4 regions of the Sinobaca sp. H24 genome follow, and region 4 is predicted to be linked to each of the others. Evidence: riboswitches for the same ligand, from Rfam matches in the RefSeq annotation. Region 4 holds a riboswitch; each other region holds the start of a gene.
The links. Region 4 has a riboswitch for cyclic di-GMP ahead of sinI (DNA-binding anti-repressor SinI). Riboswitches for the same ligand answer to the same signal wherever they lie in the genome.
Positions count from the first base shown of each region.

Region 1 (8,055 bases), on a different contig from region 4:
ATGAAAGCAGGAGATAAAGTGCTTATTCATGGAGGCGGGAGGCGGTGTCGGCCACTTTGCTGTGCAGATTGCAAAAAAGCTTCGGCGCCCACGTTATTGCTACGGCAAGTGCAGAAAAAGCTGAAACGTTAAAAGATCTGGGAGTCGATGAAGTAATTGACTATAAAACAGAGGATTTCGAGAAAATAGTTACGGATGCGGATATTGTACTGGATACAATCGGCGGTGATGTACTCGAAAAAAGCTATTCCGTTCTGAAAAAAGGAGGAAAGCTTCCATCAATAGCCGGACAGCCCGATCAGGAAAAAGCCGATAAATACGGAGTGAAGGCTGGATCCATCTGGCTCGAAGAAAGCGGGGAACGCCTGCAGAAGCTGGCGGATCTTTACGCGCAGGGCAAGCTGAAGGTACTCATTGACAGCACGTTTCCACTTAGTGAAGAAGGCGTACAGGAAGCGCATGCAGCAAGCGAAAAAGGCAGAGCCCGTGGTAAGATTGTCATTCAGGTAAAATCATAGGAGGGTAACGGATATGGAAGAGAAACAGAAAATGATAGTATTCAGCGACTTTTTATGACCATTCTGTTTTATCGGGAGTGCCCCGCTTAACCAGTTGGTTGAGGAAAAGAAAGTAGAAATCGAATGGCGGTCATTTGAATTAAAGCCGGAAGGCGTAGAACTTCCTCCTAAACCGGAAGGTTACATGGAGCAGGCGAGAGCTAACGTAAAACGGATGTCCGAGCAGTATGGGCTCGATATGAAATGGAACGACAAGAGCAGCCATTCCCATTACGCTCATGAAGGAGCTAAATTTGCGGAACAGCATGGAAAAGCAGATGCCTATCATGATGCGGTGTTCAAAGCCCAGTTTCAGGAAGACAGAAACATTAACGATATTTCCACTCTGACAGCAATTGCTGAACAGGCAGGACTTGACGGAGAGGCATTCCGACAATCCGTGGAAAATAGAGAATTTGAACAGGAAATTATGGAAGACAGGCAGATTGCCGAACAGATAGGTATTACAGGAGTGCCCTGCTTTATTGTGAACCAGCAGGGAGTTATGGGTGCCCAGACCTATGAATCGCTTCAGAATTTATTAAATAAGGAATAAGCAGACAGCCTCTCCCATTCACTGGGGGAGGTTTTTATTTGCTGAATTTTCTAAATATTCATTGTATATATTTTCTTTTTATGGCATATTAAAGACAGGGAATGGTACATAGCAACTAAAAAGGAGAACCAAACACATGTTGAAAAAATGGATAATAGGACTGAGCAGTGTAGCTGTTATCAGTCTTGGAAGTGCGGGAGCAGCGGAAGCCGGCCATGGGGAAGATTACGATTGCGATGATTTTGCTACACATGAGGAAGCGTTGGCACACTGGGACGAGCATGGGTATACAGTCGATAACGATCCGGAGCGCCTGGATGGAAATGATAACGACGGCATTCCATGTGAAAGTCTGCCTGGTTATGATTCAACTGATGGAGAACAGTCAGAATCAGATGATAATATATCTGAAGTAACAGAAGACGAGGAAATGCCTGAAGAAGAGGCCGTTACTTCTGAAGCACCGGCTGAGGAGGAAGTCACAGAAGAAGGCGGAGCCCTTCCGGAAACGGCCACGGCGAACCCAATGATGATGCTGTTTGGTGCCCTAACTGCAGGAGCTGGAGCTGTACTGTTTATCCGTAGAAAAGTAACCCAGTCATTAATTTTTCCGCATGGACCATTCCCAAATAATCCCATTGCGAAATGATGCAGGGCTTTTTGTCTAAAATAAAACGAATATAAAAATAACGTGGACTATTTTCCCCTCACTTAATAAAAAAACAGCAGCCTCGTCAAAGGCTGCTGTTTTATTTTATTATAAAACCCTTTTGAATCCTTCTTTTTCCAAATAGTCGATAGCTTCCCCATACGTATTGAATGTTCCATCCAGCTGCAGACCGGCATAGACATTCCAGCCGTCTTCTTCCGGCATCAACACGAGCAGCTGATCCTCTATATTTTCCCATTCCTCTATTTCAAATTCTTCTTCTGTAGACTCATCCGTCTGAAGAGAAGCCAGTGCTTCTTTAATCAGGTTCCTGAAGTCTTCAGCTGAGTATTCACGAATATTCACCATGCCCCGGTCGTCTGTCTTAACGCCGGATACCAGTCAGCATAGACAAATCCATTGCCGTTCGGATGAAGATGATAAACGACATTTTTCTTATCGTAGTCACTTTCTTCAAAGTGAAAGTTAACGCGTCCCATGGACACTTCTTTTTTCTCAAGCTCAACAAATTCTTCTGCGATTTTTATTTTTTCTTCAAAAGTAAGCATTAATCCTCCGATCTTTTTTTCATCGTTACAGTATATCATATATTCACCGTAACTATTAAAAATACCAGAGCTGAAATTATTTCGAAACGGGAAAATATATGGTACACTGCTAGTTGTTAAAAAGGAAAAAAGGAGGGCGCTGCCCGTGCCGGATTCAAATATAGACAGTGCTGTAACGCTCAGCAGATCTGTTAAAGAAGAATTATCGTTTATTGTGTGCGGTTTTGATGTTTTCCGTTATGAACTCCACTATGTTTATGATAGCCGTGCCGGATATTGCCGACGCTTTTTCCCTGTCTCCTTCCGAGGTAAGCTGGGTAGTGACGGATATATTATTATTTATGCAGTAGGAGCGCTTGTATATGGAAAGCTTGCTGACCTGTATCCATTTAAGCGGCTGCTGACGGTAGGACTGATTTTATTTGCAGTTGGTTCCATTATCGCTTTTTCTCTACTCATTTATTATGGTCGTAAGCGGCAAGAATGGTTCAGGCCGCCGGAGCTGCAACGGTGCCGGCTCTTGTATTTATTGCTCCTTCCCGGTTTTTAAGAAGAACAGGGCAAGGTGCTGGGCATTGTGTCTTCGACGATGGCTTTTGCCTCGGGTAGGCCCGATTGCAGGAGGTTTGATCGCCGGTGCTTTTGCCTGGAACTACTTGTTTTTAGTATCGATATTCGTTGTCATCACTATTCCGTTTTTCATAAATGGCTTCCGGAAGAAGAAGCAAAATCCGGGAAAGTCGATCTGCCGGGTGCTTTTTTTATGGCAGTGGGAGTTGGCTTCTTTATTTTATTTATTACGACATTCGGCTGGTTATACCTTGGTATCAGCATTGTCTTTTTATCGATATTCATCTGGTGGATTTTCCATGTAGAAACGCCGTTTGTAAAGCCCGGCCTCTTTTTAAACCATGCGTACCGGACGACATTGATAACAAGTTTTTTCGGTATTCTTACGATGTTCAGCATGATGTTTATGATGCCGCTACTTTTGGATGATGTAAATAACCTCAGTACAACAGCGATAGGTCTCGTGTTATTTCCCGGAGCGATAGCTGCAGCTTTTATGGGAAGAATTGCGGGGTTATGGACGGACCGGTTTGGGAGCTGGCCGATGGTATTTCTTGCTCTTGGCTTAACGATGGTTGGTTTTACTTCTCTATCTATCGCGGCCGGAGCTTCTCCCATACTTGTGAGCCTGGCTCTTGTAGCAAGCTATGTTGCTTTTCCTTTTCTGCAGACAGCTACGGCTAACTTGATTTCTTCTGTTCTTCCGGCAGAGGAAACGGGTGTTGGAATGGGCGTATACAATTTATTTAATTTTATGGCCGGTGCGTTTGGAGGGGCGGTAGTAGGCGCCTTATTAAATCAATATACAGGGGCAGAAGCTTATAATCCGCTTCATTTTTCTCCCGGGCATGCAGGCATTTACAGCAACATTTTTATGGGAATGGCTATTATGGCCGTAATCAACGCTGCTGTATTTTATTTTTCTTCCCGATCCTTCCGCAAAGCGGCAACTTCTTCTCCTGAACAAACAGAGCAGCCTGGAAAATCATGATATACTAAAAAAAGTTGATTTAAAATGTTTAGTGAAGGAGCCGTCATTATGTGGCAGAAAGGCTTATTCATCACAGCAGCTATTGCAGTCGGCGGTCTATTTTCTGCAGCCGGCGTACCGGCCGGCTGGCTTTTTGGAGCCTTGCTGGCCGGCATTTTTACAGGACTTTTTATAAAACGCTTTACCTTTGAAGGGTGGCCGTTTCAGGCTGCCCTGGCTCTGGTAGGAGTAAATATTGGTTTTTTAATGGATACAGAGCTTTTTGCTGTTCTGCCGGCTTATATTATGCCTCTGATCGTTACGCTCTCCATTACGTTAATGATGGGGCTCGTATTTGGAATGCTGATGTATAGATGGACCAGTCTGGACGTAAAGACCGCTTTTTTCTGCTGCGTACCGGGAGGAGCTTCGGAAGTAATCAGCGTGAGCCGGGATTATGGGCTGATGACCGGATTGTTGCCGCTTTCCACACAGCCCGCATTACTTTTTTTGTGTTTCTTATCCCATTGTCTGCTGCGGTATTTTATCCGGAGGCTGCTTCTGGAGGAACTCCCGCAGACACGGGGGTATGGAATCCTTTTATTGGTTTTCCAATGCTGTTATTTATTGTCGTACTGGTTATTATTTTAAATAAATATGTTAAGATTCCGGGTGGAGCTCTTCTTTATGCACTTATTTTTGGATTTATAATTGGAAATTGGGTCGTGCCCGGCTTTGCCCCGCCTGGATATGCGGCGGGAGCTGGACAGGCGCTTATTGGAGCTATGGTAGGCATCCGTTTTGACAGGGAAACGCTGGTACGTGTAAAAAGTATCGGCCTGCCGAGTCTGGGCATTCTACAGTGTTTTCTGCTGCTCAGCCTCTTATTGGCAGGGTTGTTTACGTTAATGACCCCGCTTCCTTACATAACAAGTCTGCTCAGCACAGTTCCTGCCGGTGCAGCGGAAATGTCTTCTACAGCTTTTGCCCTCCAGCTTGAACCGACGCTTGTATCTGCTCTTCATATTATTCGTGTAATTGTATTGTTTTTACTGCTTCCTTTTCTTGTTAAATGGATCGACCGCATGATATTAAAAAATGAAGGATGAGATAAATGACTGAAACAATGAAAATTTCCGCTTCCAAACAAGCTGTTGAAACGTTTCAAAAGGGGTATCCTCTAATCCATGAAGATATGGTCAATAAAAGGGAAAAGCTTTCAGAAGAAGGGACTGTTTTTGATTTAATGACCCCGCAGGGCCAATTTATCGCGAAAGCCTATTACGGGCTGCAGAATAAAGGCATCGGCTGGATTCTTACAAACAAAAAAGAGGAGGCCATTGACCAGCAGTTTTTTGTTGGAAAACTCAGTGCTGCCCTGCAGAGAAGAAAGGCATTTTTCGAGGATGAATCAACGACTGCATTTCGCATATTTAACGGTGAAGGAGACGGCATCGGTGGATTGACCATTGATTATTTTAACGGCTACTATATGCTGCAGTGGTACAGTGCGGGAATCTATGCGTTTCGCTCCCTGATCATCCGCGCGCTGGAGGCAGTGACCGCCTACGAAGGCCTGTATGAGAAACGGCGCTTTCAGCAGCAGGGACAGTATATCGAAGGCGATGACTTTGTAAAAGGAAAAGAGGCACCTGCTCCGCTGCACGTTAAAGAAAATGGAATGACGTTTGCGGTATATTTGAATGATGGAGCGATGGTTGGAATATTTCTGGATCAGAGGGAAGCAAGAAAACGCCTGCGCGATGAGTATTCCGCAGGTAAGACCGTTCTGAACACTTTTTCCTATACCGGTGCTTTTTCGGTAGCCGCCCATCACGGCGGAGCTGCAAAAACAGTGGATGTTGACGTAGCGAACAGAAGCAAGTCACGCGTTCAGGAAAACTTTGAGCTGAACGGAGTTATAAGTGAAGATCAGGAAATAAGGATCATGGATGTGTTTGCCTACTTTGATTATGCCAAAAAGAAAAATATCACATATGATGTGATCGTCCTCGATCCCCCAAGCTTTGCACGAACAAAGAAACGGACATTTTCTGCAGCAAAAGATTACACTTCCCTGCTCGTAGACGCTATTTCCATCATAAAGGACGGCGGAACAATCATTGCCTCAACAAATTTCGGCGGCTTTGGAATGAAGGCATTTCAGAAGCAGATTGATAAAGCCTGCATCAAAGCGGAAGTAAATCAAAATGTAACCGAACGTGTCCGTCTGCCTGATGATCATCCATATACGGCTTCTTACAAAGAAGGAGATTATTTAAAAGTAGTATTTATAGAAATAACCAAATAATCTAATGACTGCCAGGTGAAAAATACGCTGGCGGCCGCTTTTCGTTTTTATAAAAAGAAAATACATGAAAAACCTCGTATTCCTTTTTCAAGGCTTACGAGGTTTTTTAGAAGGGGATAATAGGATTTTCAAATCTGATTATTTTACTTGCTGCCAGGGTGGTGGTAAGATATAAAAATCAACCTCCAGATAAAGGCAAGTTCATTGAAAAATGTGTACGCAAAGTTACAGGTCTAAGGCACTATATGCTAAGATGGCTGGGCTGCCTGGGGAGAGATCCTATAAAGGCTTGGGAGGTTGGAAAGATTGGAAACAAAAGAATTGGATTATGAATGGCTCGTGCTGATACAAGAAGCTAAAGAAGCAGGGATGTCTAAAGACGAGGTTCTTGCCTTTTTTTCAAAAAGTTAAGAAGTAAAAGCATTAGAATTGAAGGGTAGTATACAACGATGAAAAAGGGTGTTATTATCTTTTTTACCATCTATTACACGTAAAGAGCATGTTAAAACAAGTGTATTGTTTTAACATGCTCTTTGTATGTCCTGAAAAGACTAATTGGCATTCTTATCTTTTTCAAATGAAGTCCACTTCTCATAGCGTATAAATTTCTGAAAATCACGGAACTGCTTTTTGCTGATACCGGCCTGAATTGCTTCCTGAATTAAGGCCTGCCCTCTTCGTCGATGACTCCATGTTCTGACGAAGGAGCTGGTGTATCAGTAATAATACTGGAAATATTAATTTCGAGTGCTTCTGTGATTTTTTCAAGAACATCAATAGAGGGATTATGCTTAATTCCTCGTTCAATGTAGCTCAAATACGATTTGGAGATACCGGTAGTTGAAGCAAGATCTGACAATGTCATTCTTTTTTGTTTTCGGTACCTTCGTATGTTTTCACCAATCATGTACGGATTACCCTCCCTAAAAGAAAATGAATGAATAAATAAATTAATATACGTTATATAGAACATTATAGTTCTTTATATTGTTCCAATCATGAGTCGAAGTAACTATTTTCGGCTATTTTATCCCGAATATAGAGGAGAAAATACAATGAAACGTCTTAAAAAAGAATTTTTTCATCTGCCGACTCTGGAATTATCCAGGGCACTGCTTGGCAGAACGCTCGTAAAAGAAACCTCCGAAGGGAGGACGGCCGGCAGAATAGTTGAAACAGAAGCCTACATAGGACCTGAAGACCGGGCGGCTCACAGCTATGGTGCCAGACGTACGAAACGAACGGAGATCATGTTTGCATCGCCGGGCCATGTATACACCTATACGATGCATACCCACTGCCTGTTTAATATTGTATCTGCTCCAGAAGACAATCCGGAGGCTGTACTTATTAGAGCTGTAGAACCTGTATCCGGCCGGGATTTAATGGAAATCCGCAGAAACGGCCGGAAGGAGCTGGAATGGACGAACGGACCCGGCAAACTGACGAAAGCAATGGGCATTACTATGGGAGATTACGCCAAATGCTGCTACGAAGATGCCTCAATCTATCTGCTGGAAGGCAGCGCCCCGGAAGATATCGCATCGGGGCCGCGGGTCGGCATTGATAACAGCGGGGAAGCGGTGGATTACCCATGGCGGTTTTGGGATCCGGCCAGTCCCTATGTATCGAAAAGCAGGAAAAAGCCCGGTACTCCGTAAAGAGTATCGGGCTTTACATTTATTTTATTACACCGCCGGGCGTGCATTTTCTGCAGGCTTTTTTTAATTCCGGGGGAAGACTAGCTTCCTTTCTCGGAAGCGGGCTGGAATGATTCTCTTGGCTTTTTCTTACCCTTTATAAGAAGGATAAAATCAGTCCAAGAAGGGAAATTCCCGCTGTAACAAGAAAGGCCGTGTTAACTCCTTCTATC
Region 1 is NZ_JALBWT010000032.1:305-8,359, reverse strand. It holds gene MMY81_RS34565 (zinc-binding dehydrogenase) at 45-518, shown strand; gene MMY81_RS25995 (DsbA family oxidoreductase) at 589-1,113, shown strand; gene MMY81_RS25990 (excalibur calcium-binding domain-containing protein) at 1,250-1,762, shown strand; partial or broken gene MMY81_RS25985 (hypothetical protein) at 1,871-2,331, opposite strand; gene MMY81_RS25980 (hypothetical protein) at 2,477-2,881, shown strand; gene MMY81_RS25975 (MFS transporter) at 2,897-3,892, shown strand; partial or broken gene MMY81_RS25965 (AbrB family transcriptional regulator) at 3,917-4,980, shown strand; gene MMY81_RS25960 (class I SAM-dependent rRNA methyltransferase) at 4,986-6,182, shown strand; cyclic di-GMP riboswitch class I at 6,367-6,452, shown strand; gene sinI (DNA-binding anti-repressor SinI) at 6,489-6,593, shown strand; gene MMY81_RS25950 (helix-turn-helix domain-containing protein) at 6,844-7,089, opposite strand; gene MMY81_RS25945 (DNA-3-methyladenine glycosylase) at 7,238-7,843, shown strand; gene MMY81_RS25940 (MFS transporter) at 7,980-8,055, opposite strand, start outside.
Region 1: it holds a riboswitch for cyclic di-GMP, as region 4 does, so the genes downstream of both, sinI (DNA-binding anti-repressor SinI) here and sinI (DNA-binding anti-repressor SinI) in region 4, are expected to answer to the same signal.

Region 2 (8,055 bases), on a different contig from region 4:
CAGCAGAGGTGTAAACTATACTTCTTTCTCCAACTACTGGAATGATGGATATGTCGGCGCTGTCCGTATGACACCGTAAGCCCATCCAGGTTTTCTTCTTTCTAAAACGGGTAGAACTATAGGAACTATGGGTTGAAAGAAGGAATCGGAGATGAAAAGAAATATTGATATTATCTTTGGTCATTATGAGCTGGAAATTTCAAAGATTTACCAGCTTTTGTATCAAATAAATGATATTATTATCGGGCTGATTTTTCTTATTGGAAGTTTTCTCTTTTTTTCCGAAGCCACTACTTACTATGGGACCTGGCTTTTTGTTGCCGGAAGCGTGCTGATGCTCGTACGTCCCTTCATTTCCATTATTCACCATATTCACATCTCCAGGGTATACAAACAAAGAGCTCTGGATGAGCGTGAAAAATAAAAACACGGCACCTTCTCCCTCTTTTGGGAAAGGTGCTGTGTTTTCGTTTGTTTATAATAATTTGGATGAAGGTCTTCCCACCCACGGGAACACTCATTCGTATATACTTAGAAAAAACCCGGATTTACTGTTTTGGAAAGAGAGGTTCACGATGGAAGATATAAAGATGATAGAAGAACAGCACCTTCAGACGGCAGACCGTTTTCTGCTCACCGAGCTGCTCGTGAACACCATGGAGAAGGACCGGTCGTTTTTTCTGGAAAAAACAATCAAGCTCGGCCACTACTACCAGGAGCTGTTTGATGTGCTGATTCTGCGTATCAAACAGGACCTTCACGATATAAAACAGGCCATGCAGCAGCATGGCATCCGGCTCGCCCGGGCGGATGCCGTGTATCCGGGCTTTATTGTATACGATATACTGCGACGGCCGGCACGAGCGTCTGCATCTGTTGAAGCTCAACATGAAAAAGCGCATCAGTGAGCTGCTCTGCTATTATCTCCTCGACGATTCTACGTTTTTCGATACGTATTATTCATTGAAGTAATAAACGGACAGCAGAGTAAATATTTAACATTACAGCGTTTACATAAGGGTGTTTAAGCTTTATACTTTGCGTAACTACTCTAGCAGGAGGCGGCTTATATGAAATACAATACGGTTGGAAAGACAGGCATTTCTGTTTCTGAGCTTTGTTTTGGCACGATGTCTTTTGGAGGAAATGCAGACGAGGAAACATCCAGAAATATGTTCAACCGCTGCCGTGAGGCCGGCATTAACTTTTTTGATACCGCCAACAACTACAATGACAGCCGCGCGGAGGAAATTCTCGGCGGCTTTATCGCGGAATGCCGGAACGAGATTGTGCTGACAACAAAAGTAGCCAACCCGACCGGGTCGGACGTAAATGCACGCGGACTCTCCAGGCGCCATATTATGCTGGAAGTCGAGAACAGCCTGCGCCGGCTGAAAACGGACCGGATCGACTTTTATTTTCTACATAAATTCGATCCCCTTACTCCGATGGAAGAAACCCTCCGTGCTCTTGATGACCTGCAGCGCCAGGGGAAAATTCTTTATCCCGCGGCCAGTAACTGGGCAGCCTGGCAGCTCGCCAAGGCGCTTGGCATTTCAGCTAAAGAACATCTCAGCCGCTTCGAGCTGATTCAGCCGATGTACAACCTGGCTAAGCGCCAGGCAGAGGTGGAAATCCTGCCGTTTGCTGATTCCGAAGAGGTTGGCGTTATCTCTTACAGCCCGCTTGGAGGCGGCCTCCTTACAGGCAAATACGGGGTGACAGACAGACCCGTTCAGGGACGTTTAGTGGAGCAGAAAATGTACACGGATCGTTATGCGGATACCATTAATTTCGATATCGCTGCACGCTTTTCTTCCTATGCAGCCAGCCACGGCCTCCATCCCGCTTCTCTCGCTGTTGCCTGGGCTAAATCACATCCTGGTATCACCGCTCCAATTATTGGAGCACGCAGCCCGGAGCAGCTTGAGCATTCTTTGAATTCGCTCGATATTACTATGACGCCGGAATGGCGTGATGAAATTTCCGCCCTGTCCCCTGCCCCGCCTTCGGCTACCGATCGCTCGGAAGAAATTATTACACATAAAGCCCATAATCACATTCTCTAGCTTCAGCGCTGGATTTTTACTACCTTTTTGAAGGAAATGATGGAATGATCCAGAATATATTTAATAACCAGTTCGAACGAGGGGTGATAAGAAAGAAGCATATAAATAACAAAAACTGAAACAGGAGATCACACTCCAGTTTCAGCCTTCATAAAACCAATTTTTTATTCTTTCACCAATTTTTCTTTATTGTGTTGAAACAGCTGCACACCCAGAAAGAGCAGCGATGTTAGCAGAAGAAGCATCAGCCAGTTGCCGTCACTGTAACTATTTGTCACAATAAGATAGGCAAATACAAAGCTGTACATGATATTCGCGTAAATCATTTTAGAGCCGGCACGCCCCTTGGTTTTTTTGTTATAGCGGGTGGCACCAACGGCCTTTGCTTCTTTCTTATATGTAAAATACCAATACAAAAAGGTGATCCCGCTCGTCCCGAGCTCAGTCCCCAGCTGACATCACTTTCTTTTACAACAAAGGTAAAAGGAACGGCAATGACAAAGACAAGGGCCGCATAAATAACAGCAAATTTTAATCGATCTTCCATAACCTCCTTCTCCTGTCTCTTCTATTCTTCTATTATAATCACAATCAACCTTTAGAACAATGGTCCCTTTCTTTTGAAAATCAGGTATGTGATACCACCTGTCCAAAAAAACATGGACAAATGGAAACTTCCTGCTATTTTTTCCTCCTTTTTCAACGTACAATAAAAACAATAACCAACCTTCAGAAAAAGGCTACGCTGTTGAAAAGCAGTTTCGCAAAGTTACAGGTCTAAGGCATAATGCTAAGATGGCTGGACCGCCTGAGGAATACTTCTAAAGGTGTGAGGGTTGATGAACAGACAGAATGAGAAAAAGCTGGACCGTGAATGGATGGATTTGATCCTCGAGGCCAAGAAAGCCGGCCTCACTGTTGAACAAGTCAGGAATTATCTGCAGACTGCCGATGACTCAAAAAAGAAGCCGTAACCATACGGCTTCTTTTTTACGCGTTATACAATATTAATTTGGTTTTTGCCAAGATTCTTGGCTCCATATAAAGCCCGGTCTGTTTTCTGCAATACATTTTCCATCGAATCTCCAATGGAAAAACAAGCCCCGCCTATAGAAATATTAAGCGTAATCGGATACGGATTAAGGCTGTTGCTGTTCTGCTCCTGTACCACTCTAAGTATGTCGGCCGCCACCTGCTCCAGCCGATCAGAATTGGTCCCCGGAAGCAGTACAGCAAATTCATCCCCTCCGACCCTGGCCGAAATATCCGTTTCTGTTGTAGATCCTTTAAGGAGAAGGGCAAGCTGCTTAAGAACAATGTCTCCTACCAGATGCCCGTACATATCGTTGACCATTTTAAAATTATCTACATCGATCGAAAGCAAGGATAAATCCGATCCGTTCTGGTGAAGCAGTGAGATTTCCTCCTCCAGCCGCTTTTCGTAATATCTTCGATTATACAAGCCGGTCAGCGAGTCTGTTTCCGCCTGCTGCTTTAGCTGCAGCTCCAAAAGCTTTTGTTTGGTTACGTCTACATGACGGAGGACAAGACCCCTCCTTCCGCTTCCATTTGCCAGCAGCGGCGTTGCCTGCATGAGATTCCACCTTTTTTCCGTTGGCGTGTGGCAGGAATATTCGTACGTGAAATATTCTTCTTTTCCTGAAAGAATGGAAAGCAGGCCTCCGTGTAAATGTGTATTGTTCTCAATCTTATGCAGGTAATTCACACCGATTCCATGTATGTCACGGAACTCGCTGCTTCTTGCGGACGCTCGAATCCATTCATCGTTTACAAAAATAATGGTTCCTATATGATCGATCACGCAGATTTGATCCCGAAGCGAGTTTAATATCGATGTACTAATTTCAAATTCTTCAGCCGGCTTTTCTTTATTGTCCATTTTCATAGCACGCATCCTCTCCAGAAAGAACTATCCGGACACTGTTCTCTAATTGTACATACTACTATTTTCTTCGATTATATATAATATACTACCTTTCCACTGAAAATATCCAATTAATTCCACTATTGTGTACTATCTTATATTTCTATTTATTTAAAGGATAAAGTTCCATTTACATATAGTATTCTCTCTTTCTCGTCTATTCCCTTTATTCAGCTCATTCTAACACTGTCTATATTAATGTAATACGAATAGAGACAACTGTATCCGCTCTACATAGCATTCTCTCTAAAAGAACTATCCATAGAAAAATGAAAGGTATAATATTATAATAAGTAACATGTTAAAATAAACGAGTAATAATCGGCAGACGTCCAGGTACGTTTTAGAAGGCAGCAAATGGTGAATAGTATTAAAAATATACCCGGCTAGACATTTTATCCACAGCAGTCCATCTATTACTATACAATCAGGGGGATATACTATGGCAAAAGCAGTGAACAATATTAAAAATGATGAAGTGACGTTAACGCTCGATTATGATGAGGTGGCCGTTCTACTAGGCATGCTGAATACGCTTCGCGGCGATAAGAAGCGAAACGTGCAGCCCTTCATAGACGAATTATCCAATCCGGAAGAAGTATAATTATCAGCCCCCTGATTCCTCCAAAAGAAATCAGGGGGCTTTTATTGTATCTTACCGGGAAGCTGCCACTTTACTTAACTCGGCGTGGATATCTTCCTTTTCGCATTCCCCGTATAGAAACGAGGCAGTCGTGCTCATGACGTCGTAGAAAGCCCGGTGCCCCTCTTTCGTATTTTCCAGTCCTACCTCTTTCATAACCGTCAGTTCAATATCATTAAATTCCTGTTCTTCCATCGCTTCTCCAATATATAATTCCATCGATGCAATATAATGATTCAGCAGTTCCTCTGAAATCGGGTTTTTCATAGATTATCCGTCCTTTATTCAATATGATTAGGCAAATATAACATGTCCGCGCCCGATTGTGAAAAGTCCCGCCGGAATGTCATATAATCTCCTGCGACCTTTATCCCCGATTCTTTTTTACTGACTTTCTGTAAGCGCTATCCGTTTTTTAACAAATAATGATATAATTTTCAAAAACATTCCTATACAAAGGGGACTTCCGATGAGCAGCCTGATTGAACGCGCCGAACTGGCCAACTACTTGTATAAAGAGTTATTCGACAAGATCCATGCAAGCACGAATAGAACCTTGTACTATCCTGCCCCTTCTGACCGTACGACATTAACCGGCTGACCTTATATTTTTCCAATAAACAAGAACTCACCGATTTCTGCAGCCGCCTCGAAAACCATTATCGTGCCTGCGATTCGGCCCAGCTTAAACCGCTGCTTGTCTATGATATTGACCGGGACCTTGCTCTGGCTGTCAAAGAAGCCGGATTTTCCATACATAACGGGGAAGAAAGCACCCCCATTCCGAAATCAACGTTTCTTGCGATAAACGGAGCCCGGCATACTGCAGCACCTGATGGCAGCCACATATTAGATTTAACGCTGAAGCTTTTCCCTAAGGGAGCCTGAGGAAGCCGTACTTTTTTATAAGTACGGCTTTTTCTTTTTCTGGTTTTACAAAGTTGTTAATCTATTATAATGAAGGAGAGATAGGATGAAAAAGCATTGGGTCACTACGATGTTATTTGGCACAGCAGTTCTTCTGGCTAGATGCGGAGATCAACAAACCCCGGAGGAAGAACCAGTCGAGGATACGGAGTCAGCAGTCGAAATAGAAGAAAACGCGTAATAAAAGAGCACCCCTTATAAAAGGAGCGCTCTCCGTCACTTTATATATTTATCTATCGGCACCTCAATGCTCTCTTTACGTTCGGCAAAGTCTTCCTCTGTCGTCAGCTCTTGTTTTATTAGTATTTCTTTCAGCACTTCCACGCTTTTAGCAACGTCAATTAACGTATCCCGATTGTGAAAGGCCACGGCTTCTATTTCTTTTATGCTTTTCTCAAGCTCTGCTGCATCTTTCCCTTTCATCCTACCCCTCCTAAATAAATCCTGACCCCATCTTGTAAGGAAACAACATAAAAAGCCAGTAATCTGTTTATGATGTAAGAGATTATCACATGAAAAACCTTATAGATTCGCAGCAATATCTAAGGATTCTCTTCTACTTTTATATCTGGATGCTCCTGCCGGAATGCCGGTCGTCCTGTAACCTGCGATACTGTTATATGTACCATCTGTCCCCAGTCGGGCTCTAGGATGTATCTTTTTTAGACGGAAAATACATCATATTCTTCTTTTTCTCGATCAATAAAAAGCACCCTCATACGAGAGTGCTTTCTTTTACTTATCTTCCTGTGCCATATTTCTAATCTGCAGGTCATCTTTAACCATGATTGCACGCTCGTTCTCCCCGTTCGGTCCATCCGTCTCAACGGCCATGCCTTGATCCCGGATAAACTCTATAAAGCTGTTCAGTTCCACCGTGGATAAGCCCTCGATCTCGGCACGATCCAATAACTCATCCCAGTCGTTAATGTTTTCATCCAGGCATTTTTTGACAAAGAAATCGATCACTTCATTATTAAATTCCATGATGCGTCCCCTTTCTATTTTACCTACTTGATTAAACTGGTCAGCTGCCTGTGCAGCTCGGCATCGAACTCCACTACATATTCTGTGATGGCAGAAGCGCCTGAGGTCTCTCCGTTATCGACACAGAGATATTTCTGGTTCTTCTCGACGGATAATCCTTTCGCTTCTTCACACGCTGTATCTTTCAGCTTCAAATGCGAATAAGAGCCGTCAATCAAATCAAACAGCGGCTGCGGCTCGGTTCCCTCGTGAATATCTTCTGCAATGCGCTCTCCTTTTTCGTACACTCTAATACTAACTGACATGGTATTCCTCCTAAGGTATTTACTAAAGCTATACCCTATTTCTGACAAAATAAAATAATAACGTTATTCGGTATCCTCATGGAACGTTACGTTCACAACCTCGTCCGAATGAAATTCGGCATGCTCATTGTCGCTTCCCAGTATCTGATACCTTCCGCCATTTTTCATTAACTCGCTTCTTATTTCGTCCTGATCGGAATCACTCGTTTTATCTCCCGGCAGTACAATGTCTTTCGTACTTCCATCCAACAGTACAACTCTTCCAAACATGGTATGTTCCTCCTTCGATAGTGGGACTGCTTAACCTATTCCCGATTCGAGAGGAAACTATGTACAATCACTTTCCGAAAACTTTTTCTATTGCATGCCCTGCCTTTTGGTAAAGCTTCTTATAAAAATCATCCAAATAATGCCTGGTCATCCACCTTACCATCGAGAAAAAGGCAGCCACGACAGCCAGGATAAGCAGAATAAGTACTCCCTGTTCTATTGCATCCATGCGAATCACCCTTTAAAATCTTTTCTTCATTACCCTATGGTTCGATGACTCTTTTCAGCTTTATATAATGAAAAAGGTAAATAAGATAAACAAAAATACCACACCTGTGAATATATTATATTTTTTCTTATCGGCCTGATAATCAATAAAAGAAAGGATAACGAAGGCGGACAGGACGATAGGAGCTACAATGGAGAAGTCTGCGAAAAAGAAACCCAGCGCCAGTATGACAATAATAATGCGCGCTATAATCTGCGCTTTTCTCATACGTGCCATCCCTCCTTACCAACACAGTATTTCATCAGATTAGAAAATCCATAGAATCAGCAGAGCGATCATAAAGATACCGGCAGCTGTAAAAACAATAAATTATTATTAATCATTAAAGTAATATGGTACTTTACAAGATTTAAAAGTCGGTAACATTATATTTATTTAAAATCGACCCCTTTAAGGAAATACCTATTAGGCCCGAACCATTGTTAACGTATTACCCTTTTTTCGCAATTTTTTCCCTTTTAATCTGTAAAAGTGTACTTTTAGGCACGGTATGACATTCACATTTACTGTTGAAAAGAGATAATGTAAGAAGGCCAACCCAGAAGATTTTTGAAGCGACTTGTTCTTGCGGCATTGGTTACTTTTTTCTAAGAAATACATAATTGACTATAAGATTCATG
Region 2 is NZ_JALBWT010000006.1:112,230-120,284, forward strand. It holds gene MMY81_RS10610 (S-layer homology domain-containing protein) at 1-79, shown strand, start outside; gene MMY81_RS10615 (YrhK family protein) at 152-424, shown strand; gene MMY81_RS10620 (YhjD family protein) at 408-908, shown strand; gene MMY81_RS10625 (aldo/keto reductase) at 1,071-2,069, shown strand; gene MMY81_RS10630 (hypothetical protein) at 2,234-2,395, opposite strand; gene MMY81_RS10635 (hypothetical protein) at 2,392-2,616, opposite strand; cyclic di-GMP riboswitch class I at 2,798-2,881, shown strand; gene MMY81_RS10640 (anti-repressor SinI family protein) at 2,909-3,043, shown strand; gene MMY81_RS10645 (sensor domain-containing diguanylate cyclase) at 3,067-3,975, opposite strand; gene MMY81_RS10650 (hypothetical protein) at 4,457-4,618, shown strand; gene MMY81_RS10655 (hypothetical protein) at 4,670-4,924, opposite strand; gene MMY81_RS33335 (hypothetical protein) at 5,127-5,258, shown strand; gene MMY81_RS33340 (hypothetical protein) at 5,631-5,765, shown strand; gene MMY81_RS10660 (hypothetical protein) at 5,801-6,007, opposite strand; gene MMY81_RS10665 (hypothetical protein) at 6,320-6,571, opposite strand; gene MMY81_RS10670 (hypothetical protein) at 6,595-6,876, opposite strand; gene MMY81_RS10675 (hypothetical protein) at 6,940-7,146, opposite strand; gene MMY81_RS10680 (hypothetical protein) at 7,214-7,375, opposite strand; gene MMY81_RS10685 (hypothetical protein) at 7,436-7,642, opposite strand; gene MMY81_RS10690 (bacteriocin-like WGxF protein) at 8,013-8,055, opposite strand, start outside.
Region 2: it holds a riboswitch for cyclic di-GMP, as region 4 does, so the genes downstream of both, MMY81_RS10640 (anti-repressor SinI family protein) here and sinI (DNA-binding anti-repressor SinI) in region 4, are expected to answer to the same signal.

Region 3 (8,055 bases), on a different contig from region 4:
AAAACCGGCTTTTGTTTTGGAAAGAGAGGCTGTCTAATGGAAGACGTGAAAATGATAGAAGAAGAGCACCTTCAGACCGCAGATCGTTATCTGCTCACAGAGCTGCTCGTTAACACAATGGAACAGGATCGGTCGTTTTTTCTGGAGAAGACGATGAAGCTCGGCCATTTTTATCAGGAATTGTTTGATGTGCTGATTCTGCGCATTAAACAGGATCTCCGTGATATTAAACTTTCTCTAAAACAGCAGGATATCCGGCTTGCCCGGTCAGATGAGACGTACCCTGGTTTTATCGTTTATGACATTTACTGCTGTGGACGACACGAACGTCTGCACCTTTTAAAACTAAATATGAAAAAACGGATCAGTGAACTGCTCCGCTATTATCTGCTTGATGATACGTCTTTTTTTGACACCTATTATGCGTTCAAATAAAACCGGCGTCTTTCCCGCAGCAGTTAAACCAATATTTTACATTACAACGTTTACATAATGTGGGTTACGCTTTATACTTTTTGTAAATACTTCAAGCAGGAGGCGTTTTCTATGAAATATAATCCGGTCGGAAAAACAGGCATTTCTGTATCTGAACTCTGCTTTGGAACGATGTCTTTTGGGGGCAACGCAGACGAAGAAACGTCCAAACACATGTTTAATCGCTGCCGGGAGGCAGGCATCAACTTTTTTGATACAGCCAATAACTATAATGACAGCCGGGCGGAAATGATTTTGGGGGACTGTATCGCCGGATGCCGGAATGATATCGTATTGACTACAAAAGTAGCCAATCCGACAGGAACAGATGTGAATGCACGGGGATTGTCGAGACGCCATATAATACTCGAAGTCGAAAACAGCCTGCGCCGTCTGAAAACAGACCGGATTGACTTTTATTTTCTACATAAGTTCGATCCGCTCACTCCAATGGAAGAAACCCTCCGCGCGCTCGATGACCTGCAGCGTCAGGGAAAAATTCTCTATCCTGCAGCCAGCAACTGGGCGGCCTGGCAGCTCGCGAAGGCACTTGGAATTTCAGCCAAAGAACAGCTCAGCCGCTTTGAGCTGATCCAGCCTATGTATAATCTGGCTAAACGCCAGGCTGAGGTTGAAATTCTTCCATTTGCGATTTCCGAGCAGGTCGGGGTTATTTCCTACAGCCCTCTCGGCGGCGGACTGCTTACCGGTAAATACGGCACAACCGACAGGCCGGTCCAGGGGCGGCTGGTGGAACAGAAGATGTACACCGATCGTTATGCAGATACGATTAATTTTGACATTGCGGCACGGTTTTCTTCCTACGCAGCGGAGCATGGCCTCCACCCTGCTTCCTTAGCTGTAGCCTGGGCTAAGTCCCACCCGGGCGTTACTGCTCCTATTATCGGGGCCCGCAGTCCTGAACAGCTTGAGCATTCGCTGCGCTCCCTGGAGATTCCGATGACGTCTGAGTGGCGTGATGAGATCTCTGCCTTATCTCCGGCTCCCCCTTCAGCCACTGACCGATCAGAGGAGCTCATTGTAGCCAATCCACACAATTTCTCCCTGTAGCTTTCTATACAGGGATTTTTTATTTAAAGGAAAATGTCAGTCTATGGAGAATACTGCCAGTACTATATTAATAAACAGGAGGGAATTTTATGTCGATCAAAGCCATAAATCCGTACCTGACGTTTAACGGCAGCGGACAGGAAGCCATCGCTTTTTATGAAAAAGCTTTAGGCGCTGAGGTGATAGACAGTATGTCATATGGAGAGATGAAAGGCATGGATATACCTGAAGGGGCTGAAAGTCTTATTTTGCATGCCTATTTAAAAATCGGAGGCATGGATATCATGCTGTCTGATTCGCTGCCGGGAAATGAAGAAACGTCCGGCAGTCTCGTATCCATTGCGTTGTTTTTCGAGGACACGTCTTCCGCAGAGCAGGCCTTTCATGCACTGGAGCCCGGCGGAGAAATACTTATGCCTTTGCAGGGAACCTTCTTCAGTCCGGCATACGGCCAGGTAAAAGATTCGTTCGGGGTTCTCTGGCACGTGTCCGCTGCCGGGGAGAATAAATAACAAAAGCTGAAGCCGGAGAATATGCTCCAGCTTCAGCCTCTATCGTAGTGATTCCTTTTCCGGATGGTCTTGGTTACTCTTTTACCAGCTTTTCTTTATTTTTCTGAAACAACTGGACCGCTAAAAACAGCAGAGAAGTAAGCAGAAGAAGCGTCAGCCAGTTTCCGTCATCATAGCTGTTTGTCACAATCAGGTAGGCAAACACAAAGCAGTACATGATCGTAGCATAAATCATTTTAGAGCCGGCCTGTCCTTTGGTCTTTTTATTGTACCGCGTACCGCCGATCGCCTTTTCTTCTTTCTTATATGTAAAATACCAGTATAAAAAGGTAATGCCGCTTGTACCAAGGCTCAGCCCCCAGCTTACGTCGCTTTCTTTTACAACAAAGGTAAAAGGGACGGCAATAACAAATACAAGAGCCGCGTAAATCACAGCGAATTTCAATCGATCTTCCATAACGTCCTCCTTGTCACCTGTTTCTTCTCTTTCTATTATAAGCATATTGTTCTGTTAGAACAATGGTTCCTTTCTGCCGGGAGATAGTTCATCCAATCAGCTGCCAGGCCGTATAATGCTAAAGAACTGGAATGTTAATTTTTAAAATTTTTTATATTTTAACCTCTTCTTTCTGAACTTTTCATAGTATAATAAAGAAAATTACCAACCTTCAGAAAAAGGCTACGCTGTTGAAAAGCAGTTTCGCAAAGTTACAGGTCTAAGGCATATTATGCTAAGACGGCTGGACCGCCTGGGGAATACTCCTAAAGGTGTGAGGGTTGATGACAAAACAGAACGAAAAGAAGCTGGACCACGAATGGATAGCATTGATTCTCGAGGCTAAAAAAACTGGACTTACCGTTGAACAGGTCAGGGATTTTCTACACTACGCGGACGATACAAAAAGAAGCCGTAAACGTACGGCTTCTTATTTGTATGCTAAATAATATTTACCTGGTTTTTCCCGCGGTCTTTTGCGCCATAAAGGGCCTGGTCTGTTTCTTTAGAATGGATTCCATCGAATCTTTGTGGGAAAAATGGGATCCGCCTATCGAAATATTAAGAGTAATCGGGTATGGATTTCTTTCATTATTATTCTGCTGCTGCACAACGTTGAGTATTTTAGACGCTACTTTATTTAAGCCGGCCTTATTTGTTCCCGGCAGCAGAACAGCAAATTCATCGCCGCCGACTCTGGCCAGTATATCCGTTTCCCTCGTAGATTCCCCGATCAGCATAGCAAGCTGTTTAAGCACGATATCTCCTATCTGATGACCGTAGAGATCGTTAACGGCTTTAAAGTTATCCACATCAATAGCCAGCAGCGATAAGCAGGCTCCGCTTCGTTGAAGCATAGCGATTTCCTGCCTCAGCCGGGTTTCGAAATATCTGCGATTGTATAATCCGGTCAATGAGTCGGTTTCTGCCTGATGTTTAAGCTGCATTTCCAGCAGTTTCTGCTTCGTAACGTCAACGTGACGGATCACGACGCCCTCGCTGCCGGTTCCATTTATGACAAGCGGCGTAGCCTGCATGACATTCCACCGTTTTTCCGTCGGCGTATGACAGGAATACTCATACGTGAAATACTTTTCTCTACCTGACAGCACGGAAAGCAGCCCCTCATGAACATAGGTATTGGCTTCCACAGCATGCATGTAGTTGACCCCAACACCCTGAATATCAAAAAGACGGCTGCTGTTGGTGGACTCACGAATCCACTCATCATTTACGAAAAGTATCATTCCGGCACGATCGATTACACATATTTGATCTCCAAGGGAGTTCAAAATAGATTTACTCATCTCTGCCTGGTCGATCATGTCCTTATTATCCATTTTCATGGTAAGCATCCTCTCCAGAATAAACTGCCCGGACAACGTTCAATGAATGTATATACCATTAGTTTAGTCTAAGTATATAAGAAATCTCTTTTTATTTCATTAAAAAATCCAATAATTCCCACATCTATTCACTATATTTTATTTTTACTCAGCTGCTTTTCACTCTATTCCCTTGATTTGGATATTTATAACACTATCTTTTAACAATTTGCTACTGTAAATGTGATAGTTCTTTGTTAACTTATTCTCTCTTAAAAGACATAAATTGACTAAAGGAAAACTCCAGGTTATAAAAACGAGGATTATTTGCAGCTGTATATTTTGTGAAAACAATGTGGTTTGTGAAATTTTATTTACGTCTTTTCATGCTTTTAAAAAAAGAGACACGTTTCAGAAAATGGAAAATGGTGAATGATAGTAAAAGAAGTACCCGGCGATGCTTATTTATATGCAGTAATGTATAAAACAATTATTTGATCAGGGGGGACCTACCATGGCAAAGGCAGTAGACGATATTAAAAATGATGAAGTAACACTGACGCTTGATTACGATGAAGTAGCCGTTCTTCTCGGCATGCTCAATACGCTCCGCGGCGATAAAAAACGGAACGTGCAGCCCTTTATAGATGAATTGTCTAATCCGGAAGAAAAGTAATCAACTGGATCAGGCACGCAGCCCCTGACTTCCATCGCGGAGTCAGGGTTTTTTATACCTTCTTTTATGCCTTGTATATAATAAGAGAACAACGAGGAGAGGCACGGTCGTTACGCCTGTTAAAAACCAATTCGGTTCGCCTGCCTGCAGCACAGCTGCCAGCCCCAGAAGAAAAAATACTGTGGTGACTACAAGCAGAAGGTGCAGCACTCTTCGGTTGAACGTTCTCCTTTCCTGCTTTGTGCCTGATGCTAAATGTAAGTCGGGTGTTACAAAAAATCCGCACACGGCTCCCGTTATGCTCATGTTTAGAACCAGCATCCAATCAATAGCCCCGCTAACGACAAAACCAATCAGAAATCCAACTGCAGCAAAGATGACCATATACACAACAGCTGGTTTGATCCGTCTTTTCATTCGGGTGCCGCCAGTTTATTCAATTCTACGTAAATATCTTCCTTTTCACATTCTCCATACAAAAACGAGGCCGTCGTGCTCATGACATCGTAAAAGGCCCGATGTCCTTCTTTTGTGTTATCCAACCCTACTTCTTTCATAACCGTAAGTTCTATTTCATTAAATTCCTGTTCTTCCATAGCTTCGCTGATATACTGTTTCATCGAGACAATATAATGATTTACCATTTCCTCGGGGATGGGGCTTTTCATCTGTATCAATCCTTTTTTAGTATGGTGAAGCAAATATAACATGTTCGACAGGTGTTGTGAAAACACCTCCGGGGATGGCATATAATCTCCTGCGACCTTCAGCCCGGCGTCCTTATTACTAATTTTCTGTAAGCGCTATCCGTCATTTAACGAATAATGATATAATTTCCAAAAATATGTTTATGCAAAGGGGAGTTCTCATGAGCAACAGCCTGATTGACCGCGCCGAACTGGCCAACTATTTATATAAAGATTTATTTGATAAAATTCATGCAAGCACCAATAGACGGCTTTACTACCCTTCCCCATCCGACCCTACTATTCTTACGGGACTCTCCCTTCAGTTTAACGACAAAAAGGAACTCAACGACTTCTGCAGCCGTCTTCAACATCATTACCGTGCCTGCGATTCCCCACAGTTAAAACCGCTGCTCGTTTATGATATCGACCGGGACCTTGCCCTGGCTGTAAAAGAAGCCGGTTTTTCCATATTTAACGGACATGAGGTTACTCCCATCCCTAAATCAACTTTTATTGCTATAAACGCTGCCCAGCATACTGCAGAAACGGACGGCAGCCATCGTCTGGATTTAACACTAAAATTATATCCAAAAGGTGCCTGATGAGGGCTGGGCTATTTTTACAGGAGGACACCCTTACAATATTAAAATGAAATCAACGAACGAAAAAGCCGGGGTCTTCTCCAATGAGAAGAAGCACCGGCTTTTTTTAACTATTTTTTAATTATCCTGCTTCGCCATATTTCTAATCTGCAGATCATCCTTAACCATAAGTGCCCGTTCTTTTTCTCCTGATGGTCCATCCGTTTCTACAGCCATACCCTGATCCCGGATATACTCCATAAAGCTGTTCAGCTCTACCGTGGACAGACCTTCAATTTCTCCCCGGTCCAATAATTCATTCCACTCGTTAATGTTTTCGTCAAGGCATTTTTTGACAAAGAAATCGATCACTTCCTGATTAAATTCCATGATTAGCCTCCTCTGATTTTAATGCTTTTGCTCTTTACTATTTTATTAAACTGGTCAGCTGTCTGTGCAGTTCGGCATCAAATTCGACTACATATTCCGTGATGCCCGCGGTTTTTGTTTCCGCGCCTATCCCATTTGTATCATCTATACAGATAACTCTATAGTCCTTTTCTTTCGATAACTCTTTTGCTTTTTTTGCATCTGCATCCTCTATTATTAAATGAGAATAGGAACCATCGATTAAGTCAAACAAAGGCTTCGCCTCGGTTCCTTCGTGAATATCTTCTGAGAGCCGTTCTCCCTGTTCATATACTTTAATGCTGACTGACATACTATTCCTCCTAAGGTATTTTAATAAGCTATACCCTATTTCAAACAAGATAAATAGTACTCTTCTTATTTTGTATCTTCGTGAAACGTTACGTTAATAACCTCGTCCGGGCTGAAGGCAGCAGATTCCTCAGCACTGCCGATAATCTGGTACGTTCCGCCATGCTTCATTAATTGACTTCTCAACTCTTCCTGGTCTGACTCACTTGTTTTTCCGTCCGGCAGCACAATATCTTTATAGCTTCCGTCCAACAGTACGACTCGTCCATACATGGTTGCGACCCTCCTCTAATGATACGGCTGCTTACCCTATTCCCGAAAAAAGAAAGAAGAACCTATTATTGGATTATTATTTTACATTTTATTAAATATAAACTGTCCTAAAAGTCCATTAAGCAGACAAAACTCTTATATGACGATGTGATAAAAAGATATAAATAGAACGAAAAACACCTCGGATTCCAGTTGATAGGAATCCGAGGTGTTTTAATGGATCTCTTTTTTCTCATTAAATTTCACAAAAGTAGATTTTAGGACAACACCTATTATTTCAGATACTTGTCTATCGATACATGTACTTCGCTTTTACGCTTATTATAATCTTCTTCGGTCATTATTCCTTCTTTGATCATAATATCTTTTAGTACTTCTACACTTTTAGCAGCATCTATTAATGCCTCGCGATTGTGCTGGGTAATAGCCTCTACCTCTTTAGAGCGCTTTTCGGATTCCTTTGATTGTTCCTTCATGAGATCCCCCTAAATTTGTGGCTTACCACCATTCTGAAACCCAATAGGAGAAAAAGCGAATAATTTGTTTATCAACCCCGGCTCTTTAAAATAGGCACTTTCCAGACGATATTGTTAAAAACCTCTGCATGCGCAGACTTATTCCTTGTTATAGGTGTAGTCTTCTCCATACACTCTGGACCAATAGCTTGCCTTTACTACCCCTGTATAGATAGTCTGCAGCCCAAGAAGTATGACAATCACCATTATAAACCTCATATGCAATATGTTAACAGAAGTAACTGCATTCTTTAGTACATCATACACAAGCGATCCAAATCCAAACAGTAAATAACCGCCAACCGCTGTCATAAACAAATACCCGGCACTTACTAAAAAAATGAAGAAGACGTTCAGTCGATTCTTTTTCACCGCATTCACCATCATTTATCAATATGTCTGTGCACGGTTTCAACTGCTTATATGTATTTCTTTCCCTGTACACAGCAATCACATCATACAACTTTCAGTGAATTCCTGCAATCTCAGTGAAAAACTATAATCTGAATATCGTTCTCATGGCAGGGATCATATACGCCTCCTCCAGCTATACTTGCTGATAGCTCCCTGTTATATTGATTTCTCTGAATAAACCCGGCTGTCGGCCTGTCTACATCCACTCACTAGCCACCATCATGCTATACACTTCCGATTTATCTTCTTTGTTCTGGGGGAATCTGTGGAAACATATGTGTTCGTAAGATGCGGGAGAGTCTTTTGTTT
Region 3 is NZ_JALBWT010000004.1:30,420-38,474, reverse strand. It holds gene MMY81_RS07450 (YhjD family protein) at 37-435, shown strand; gene MMY81_RS07445 (aldo/keto reductase) at 547-1,545, shown strand; gene MMY81_RS07440 (VOC family protein) at 1,635-2,057, shown strand; gene MMY81_RS07435 (hypothetical protein) at 2,131-2,514, opposite strand; cyclic di-GMP riboswitch class I at 2,725-2,810, shown strand; gene MMY81_RS07430 (anti-repressor SinI family protein) at 2,838-3,002, shown strand; gene MMY81_RS07425 (sensor domain-containing diguanylate cyclase) at 3,006-3,899, opposite strand; gene MMY81_RS07420 (hypothetical protein) at 4,393-4,554, shown strand; gene MMY81_RS07415 (hypothetical protein) at 4,597-4,971, opposite strand; gene MMY81_RS07410 (hypothetical protein) at 4,968-5,222, opposite strand; gene MMY81_RS07405 (hypothetical protein) at 5,423-5,845, shown strand; gene MMY81_RS07400 (hypothetical protein) at 5,963-6,214, opposite strand; gene MMY81_RS07395 (hypothetical protein) at 6,252-6,545, opposite strand; gene MMY81_RS07390 (hypothetical protein) at 6,611-6,817, opposite strand; gene MMY81_RS07385 (hypothetical protein) at 7,090-7,293, opposite strand; gene MMY81_RS07380 (hypothetical protein) at 7,432-7,704, opposite strand.
Region 3: it holds a riboswitch for cyclic di-GMP, as region 4 does, so the genes downstream of both, MMY81_RS07430 (anti-repressor SinI family protein) here and sinI (DNA-binding anti-repressor SinI) in region 4, are expected to answer to the same signal.

Region 4 (8,055 bases):
TCTTTAAGCTTTTCCGCCCCTTTATAATGATCCGGCTGGACCGGATATGGATCCATTTTTGATTCTACACCCGGCTGTTCCGGCTGCGTCTGGTTAGGCTGTCCTTCTGTTTGTCTTTTCGAGATATCCATATATATCCTCCTGCTTATTTTTATTTAAATGACTTGCTGATAATACTCCTTCTGTTCCCCCTTCTATTTTTTGAAACAAAATCCAGCCATATTTTTCATTATTTATTTAAAACTGGATGAAGAATCCAGTTTTATTTATTTCGGGAACTGAAACATTATTCTTGACTTTATCTAAGGGGTTCGATAAGATAAATCATGTTAAAAAACTGTAACGTTTTATAGAAACCAATTAGTTTTAAGGAGAAGAATGAATTTATGATTGAAGAGAAAAAACAGTTCATACTCACTAAAAGCATGCACTTATTTTCAGAGAGAGGCTTTTACAAAACATCGGTTCAGGATATAGCTGAAGCCTGCCGCATGTCTAAAGCATCTATTTATAAATACTTTGAAAACAAAGAGGATATTCTTTTAAATATTGCTACACACAACCGTGATCAAATGATCGCCAGGTCGGAAGCGATCCAGATGGACACTTCGCTTACGCCCAGAGAAGCATTTAAAGCCAAAGTAATGGAAGAAATCCGTGGATTTATCGGCAAGCGTGAATTCATTTATATGCTTCAGCAGGCAAAACCGCAGCAGTCGCACCGGGTAAATGAATTGATGAATCAAAGCTATGGCATTCTGCTGAACTGGCATAAAAATATGCTTCTTGAAGGGTTCGGAAGTGATGTACAGGCGAACATTTGGGATCTGACTATTCTTTTTAAAGGATTCACCCGCGAGATTACGCTTCTTTTAGACAAAAAAAGAGAAGAAAATGTTGATTATGAAGCAATAGCGGAGTTTGTTGCTTCCAGTATTGAAGCGGTTATCGCTTCCCGTAAATCAACAGAACCGTTGTTTACTTCTGCGTATATGGCTCCTTTTATAGAAGAAGTAGAAAAGAACAGCACCAGCCATTTGAGAAAAGATGGAACAACAGTCTGCTGGAACTTCAGGCTGCTATTAAAACAAAACTACCGGAAGAAAAACATGAATATTTTCAACAGGTTGTCCGGCAGCTTAAAGAAGAAATGGCCCGAACGAATGTAAATACGATTATTGTGGATGCCCTTTTCACTCACCTTCGTCAACAGAGTGAAATCGAAAAAGAGAGCATTCACGCTGAACGTATTTACCGCTCAGAGCACTAGGAGGAAAAAGAAATGACAGATACTACAACCGGAAAAGAAATTAACACACGAATTATTGTTTCTATTCTCATTACAGGGGCTTTTATCGCCGTGCTGAATCAGACACTGCTGGCTACCGCTATTCCAACCATTATGGGAGATTTAAATATTAATGCTTCCCAGGCCCAGTGGCTTACTACTGTATTTCTGCTCGTCAACGGTATTATGATTCCTATTACAGCTTTTTTAATTGAAACATTCACGACACGCCGCCTTTTTATGGCTGCTATGGGGCTTTTTGCTATTGGTACTCTCATTGCCGCTGTGTCCCCGACTTTCAGCATCCTAATCGTCGGCCGTATTGTGCAGGCAATGGGAGCGGGAATTATGATGCCGCTGATGCAGACCGTCTTTCTGCTTATCTTTCCTATAGATAAACGCGGGGCTGCTATGGGGCTTGTTGGTATGGTGATTTCTTTTGCCCCGGCGATCGGTCCTACTTTATCAGGCTTAATTGTCGATAACTATTCATGGCGCCTGCTTTTTATATTATTTTCCCTATTGCTATTATCAATTTAATTGTTGCCTACTTTAAAATGACCGATGTAACCACGCTGAAGCATCCGAAAATGGACAGCCTTTCCATTATTTTATCCACCTTCGGTTTCGGCGGTCTTCTTTATGGATTCAGCACCGCAGGCTCAAGCGGGTGGGGGGCACCGGTTGTTACCATAACCTTAGCTGTGGGAGTTGTTTCACTCGTAGCATTTATAACACGCCAGCTTAAGCTCCCAACCCCTATTCTTGAATTCAGAGTATTTAAGAACCCAATATTTACTTTAACGACCGTTATTACAATGATCGTTTTTACAGCTATGATTGGTGCTGCTACGATACTTCCGCTGTACATTCAGGATGCCAGAGGTTTCACTGCCCTGCAGTCCGGTCTTATTCTCATGCCGGGCGCTATAGTAATGGGGATCTGTTCTCCTATTACCGGCCGGATTTTTGATAAGGTCGGCGCCAGATGGCTTGGGCTTATCGGTATGGCATCTCTTGTCATAGGAACTATTCCATTTATCTATTTTGACGATATGACTTCTTTAACGACTATTGCCGCCCTCCACGCATTGCGTATGCTTGGGATGGCTATGGTCATGATGCCGATGACGACCGCCGGCCTTAATCAGCTGTCAGAGGATTTAATTCCCCATGGTACGGCCATGACAAATACGATGCGGCAGGTGGCAGGATCCATTGGTACCGCTGTTCTTATTACTATTATGAGCAGCGTTGCGGCAGGCTCTGCCTCTGCTCCTTCCACTGCGCTGATTGAAGGCGTCAATATTGCTTTTCTTGTTACCGCCGTAATTTCTCTATTGGGCCTTATATTGTCCTTTTTCATTAAAGGAAATAAGCGATCAAAAGAAGCTTTTCATCCAGTATCTGAAAAAGAAAATTCCCCCTTATAAAGGAGAACAAAAGCCAGGCCTCCCTTATGGAGTGCCTGGCTTTTTTCTGCTTTTTGAGACATATGGACTACTTGAATCCCAAAAACGCCATGGATAGTCTACCGCTTCTCCACTGTTGTCGATGCCAACACGCGGACCTGCTTGAATATGTTCCGGCCTTCTGCCCTCCAGCAGATAGACTGATGTATCATCGCAGCAGTGCCGGCCATAATCATCCATCGAGATTCCCAGCGCTTTGGTCAATTTCCCCGGTCCATTCGTCCATTCCAATTCCCGGCGTCCGCTTCTCCGGCTCTCCATTAAATCTTTCCCTGCTAACGGCTCAACGGCTCTAATTAATATGGCTTCCGGGCTGTTTTCAGGAGCGGATACAATATTAAATAAGCAGTGGGTATGCATGGAGTACGTATACACGTGACCCGGAGAGGCAAACATAATTTCTGTTCGTTTCGTACGCCTCGCCTTGTAGCTGTGGGCAGCACGGTCTTCTGGTCCTATGTAAGCTTCCGTTTCTACAATTCTACCTGCCGTTTTCCCCTCTGGTGTTTCTTTTACGAGCGTCTGTCCAAGCAGAGCTCTCGATAATTCCAAAGTCGGCAGATGAAAAAATTCTTTATTAAGACGTTTCAAGAGATCTTCTCCTCCATATCCGGGATAAAATAACCGAAAATAGTTACTTCGACTCATGATTAGAACAATATAAAGAACTATAATGTTCTATATAACGTATATCGCTTCAGCATTTATTAGACATTCATTTTCTTATAGGGAGGGTAAACCGTACATGATTGGTGAAAACATACGAAGGTACCGAAAACAAAAAAGAATGACGTTGTCTGATTTAGCCTCAACAACCGGTATCTCCAAATCATATTTAAGCTACATTGAACGAGGAATTAAACACAACCCCTCTATTGATGTGCTTGAAAAGATTACAGAAGCGCTTGAAATTAATATTTCCAGCATTATCACAGATTCCCCTGCACCGGCTTCCAAGGATGGGGTCATTGACGAAGAATGGCAGGCCTTAATCCACGAAGCGATACAGGCAGGTATCAGCAAAAAACAGTTTCGTGATTTTCAAAAATTTATCCGCTATGAGAAGTGGACCTCTTTCGAAAAAGATAAGAATACCAACTAGTTTTTCCAGACTATACAAAAAGCATGTTAAAACAATAATCTTGTTTTAACATGCTTTTTACGTGTAGTAAACGGTTAAAAAGATAATAACACCCTTTTCGTCAAAGTATACTACTTCGCTGCATGGTATTTGACTAATGCTTTACTGTATGAAAAAATTCCAGGATCTCTTCTTTTGTCATACCCGCCGCTTTCGCTTCGCGGATTAACACCATCCAGTCGTAATCCAATTCTTTTGTTTCCAATATTTCCAACCTCCCAAGCCTTTATAGGATCTCTCCCCAGGCAGTTCAGCCATCTTAGCATAAGCGCCTTAGACCTGTAACTTTGCGTAATCATTTTTCAATGAATTTGCCTTTATCTGAAGGTTGATTTTAATATCTTATCACCAACATGCTGTCGGGTAAATCAATCTGTTTTGAAAACCTATATTTTCTTATGCATCTTGTTTTATACCCTATCTTTTAAAGAGGAAAACGCAAAACTGGTTTCTTTTTAAAATAACCTCGTATCCCCTTTAAAAGGAGTCCGAGGTTATTCTTATATCTTTTTCCCTTATTTAAAACACGTTTTGGGCCGGCCCCTGGCTGCAGGCCTTCCTTTCTTCTATCACCTGATTCGTTATTTCGTTATTTCTATAAAGACGACTTTTAAATAATCTCCCTCTTTATAAGAAGCGGTGTACGGATGATCTTCAGGAAGACGGACCCGTTCTGTGACGTTCTGGGTCACTCCAGCCTTCGTGCACGCTTTATCAATCTGCTTTTGGAAAGCTTTCATTCCAAAGCCTCCAAAGTTCGTTGAAGCAACAATCGTTCCTCCGTCTTTAACAATGGATATAGCATCAACTAGCAGAGAAGTATAATCTTTTGCTGCAGAAAACGTGCGTTTCTTGGTTCTTGCAAAGCTTGGCGGATCAAGCACAATAACGTCAAATGTAATGTTTTTTTTTAGCATAATCAAAATAGGCAAATACATCCATCACCCGTATTTCCTGATTTTCGCTTATAATATCGTTCAGCTCAAAATTTTCACGAACACGTGACTTACTTCTGTTTGCTACATCTACGTCCACTGTTTTATCAGCACCGCCATGATGAGCGGCTGCAGAAAAAGCACCAGTATAGGAAAAAGTGTTTAACACAGTCTTTCCAGCTGCATACTCATCGCGCAGCGCTTTCTTGCTTCACGTTGATCGAGAAATATACCGACCATCGCCCCATCATTTAAGTACACAGCAAAAGTCATACCATTTTCTTTAATATGGAGCGGAGCCGGAGCTTCTTTTCCTTTCACAAAATCATCGCCTTCTATATACTGGCCCTGCTGCTGAAAACGTCTTTTCTCATATAAGCCTTCATAAGCGGTCACGGCTTCAAGCGCGCGGATGATCAGGGAGCGGAAGGCATAAATTCCTGCGCTGTACCACTGCAGTAAATAATAGCCGTTAAAATAATCAATCGTTAATCCGCCGATGCCGTCTCCTTCACCATTAAAAACTCGAAAAGCAGTAGTGGATTCATCTTCAAAAAAAGCTTTACGTCTCTGCAGAGCAGCGCTTAGCTTCCCTGTAAAAAACTGCTGGTTAATTGCTTCTTCTTTTTTCTGCGTAAGAATCCAGCCGATTCCTTTGTTCTGCAGTCCGTAGTATGCTTTGGCAATAAATTCGCCCTGAGGGGTCATTAAATCAAAAATAGTTCCTTCTTCTGAAAGCTTTTCCCGTTTATTTACCATGTCTTCATGGATTAACGGATATCCTTTTTGAAACGTCTCAACGGCTTGCTTTGAAGCAGAAATTTTCATTATTTCAGTCATATATCTCATCCTTCATTTTTTAATATCATTCGATCCATCCATTTAATAAGAAATGGAAGCAGTAAAAATAACACAATCACACGAATAATGTGAAGCGTTGACACGAGCGTCGGTTCCAGCTGCAGGGCAAAGGCAGTAGATGACATTTCCGCTGCGCCGGCCGGAACTGTGCTCAGCAGGCTTGTTATGTACGGAAGCGGAGTCATCATCGTAAATAGACCGGCTAATAGAAGACTGAGCAGCAAAAAACACTGCAAAATGCCAAGGCTTGGCAGACCGATACTTTTTACCCGAACCAGCGTCTCCCTGTCAAAGCGGATGCCTACCATAGCCCCGATCAGCGCCTGGCCGATACCAGCTGCATAGTCCGGTGAAGCAAGACCGGGCACTACCCATTCCCCGACAACAAATCCGATGGCCAGCGCATAAAGAAGAGCTCCACCGGGAATTTTAACATACTTATTTAATACAATAACGATTCCTACAATGAATAGTAAAATCGGAAAACCAATAAACGGATTCCAGACGATTGAATCTGCGGGCGTACCGCCGGCTGGAGCCGCTGGATAAAACAGCACGGCAGATAATGGAATAAGAAACACAAAAAAAGTAATCCGCGCTGTATGAAAGGCTGCCACAATACGGTCGTCCGCTCCGTATTCCCGGCTGACGCTGATTACTTCCGACGCTCCGCCCGGCACACAGCAGAAAAAAGCTGTCTTTACATCCAGGTCCGTCCATTTATACATCAGCATTCCAAATACAAGTCCCATTAGCAGCGTGATTGATAATGTAATAGTCAAAGGCAGGATGTAGGCTGGAATAACTGCGAAAAGTTCTGTATCCATCAGAAAACCAATATTGGCTCCTACAAGCGCCAGCGCTGCTTGAAACGGCCAGCCTTCAAACGTGAAACGTTTAATAAAAATACCAGTAAAAATCCCTGCCAGCAGGGCTCCAAACAGCCAGCCGGCAGGCACACCCGCAGCAGAAAAAAGGCCGCCCGACATGACGGCTGCTGTGATGAATAAGCCTTTCTGCCACATAATGACGGCTCCTTCACTACTCATTTTAATCAACTTTTGTTAGTATATCATGATTTTTCGACCTGCCCTGTCTGTTTCGAAGAAGTAGTGGCAGCTTCGCGGAAGGAACGGGAGGAAAAGTAAAATACAGCTCCATTAATAACGGCCATCAGGGCCATTCCTATAAAGATATTACTGTAAATGCCAGCATTCCCGGGAGAAAAATGAAGCGGATTATACGCCTCTGCTCCGGCAAATTGATTCAAAAGCGCACCTATCACCGCGCCTCCGAATGCACCGGCCATGAAATTAAACAAATTATACACACCCATGCCGACACCGGTCTCCTCTTCCGGAAGAACAGAAGATATTAAATTAGCTGTAGCAGTCTGCAAAAAGGGAAAAGCAACATAGCTGGCTATGAGGGCTATGCTTATAACCCATGGGGAAGCCCCGGCCGTAATAGACAGCGAGGTGAAGCCAACCATCGTTAAACCAAGAGCCAGAAACACCATCGGCCAGCTGCCGAATTGGTCCGTCCATAATCCCGCAATCCTGCCCATCAGAGCCGCCGTTATCGCCCCTGGGAAAAGCACGAGACCGATCGCGGTTGTACTGAGATTATTCACATCATCCAAAAGCAGCGGCATCATAAACATCATGCTGAACATTGTCATAATACCAAAGAAACTTGTGATTAAAGTAGTGCGGTACGCATGATTCAAAAACAGACCGGGCTTGATAAATGGATTACTCACGTGAAAAATCCACCAAATAAAAACAGATAAGAAGACGATGCTGATTCCAAGATACAGCCAGCCGACCGTTGTAATAAATAAAATAAAGAAACCTACTCCGACCGCCATAAAAAAAGCGCCAGGAAAGTCCACTTTACCGGTTTTTGGCTCTTCCACCGGCAGCCATTTATGAAAAAACGGGATGGTGATGACAACAAATATAGATACTAGAAATAAATAGTTCCAGGCGAACGCACCGGCAATCAACCCACCGGCAATAGGACCTATACCGGAGGCAAAAGCCATCGTTGAAGATACGATGCCAAGCACCTTGCCCTGTTCCTCTTTAAAAAAGCGGGAAGGCGCGATAAATACAAGCGCCGGCACTGTCGCAGCACCTGCCGCCTGTATCATTCTGGCTGCCACTACCATAAGGAAATGCGTAGAGAAAAAACCAATCACAGAGCCAACGGCAAACAAAATCAGCCCGACTGTCAGCAGCCGCTTAAATGGATATAAATCGGCAAGCTTTCCATAGATAAGCGCCCCTACCGCATAAATGATAATATACCCTGTCACTACCCAGCTTACCTCGGAAGGGGACAAAGAAAATGCCT
Region 4 is NZ_JALBWT010000014.1:48,238-56,292, forward strand. It holds gene MMY81_RS17870 (SDR family oxidoreductase) at 1-131, opposite strand, end outside; gene MMY81_RS17875 (TetR/AcrR family transcriptional regulator) at 387-1,169, shown strand; partial or broken gene MMY81_RS17880 (MDR family MFS transporter) at 1,283-2,721, shown strand; gene MMY81_RS17885 (DNA-3-methyladenine glycosylase) at 2,746-3,408, opposite strand; gene MMY81_RS17890 (helix-turn-helix domain-containing protein) at 3,506-3,862, shown strand; gene sinI (DNA-binding anti-repressor SinI) at 3,996-4,106, opposite strand; cyclic di-GMP riboswitch class I at 4,143-4,227, opposite strand; partial or broken gene MMY81_RS17900 (class I SAM-dependent rRNA methyltransferase) at 4,483-5,676, opposite strand; gene MMY81_RS17905 (AbrB family transcriptional regulator) at 5,682-6,722, opposite strand; gene MMY81_RS17910 (MFS transporter) at 6,770-8,055, opposite strand, start outside.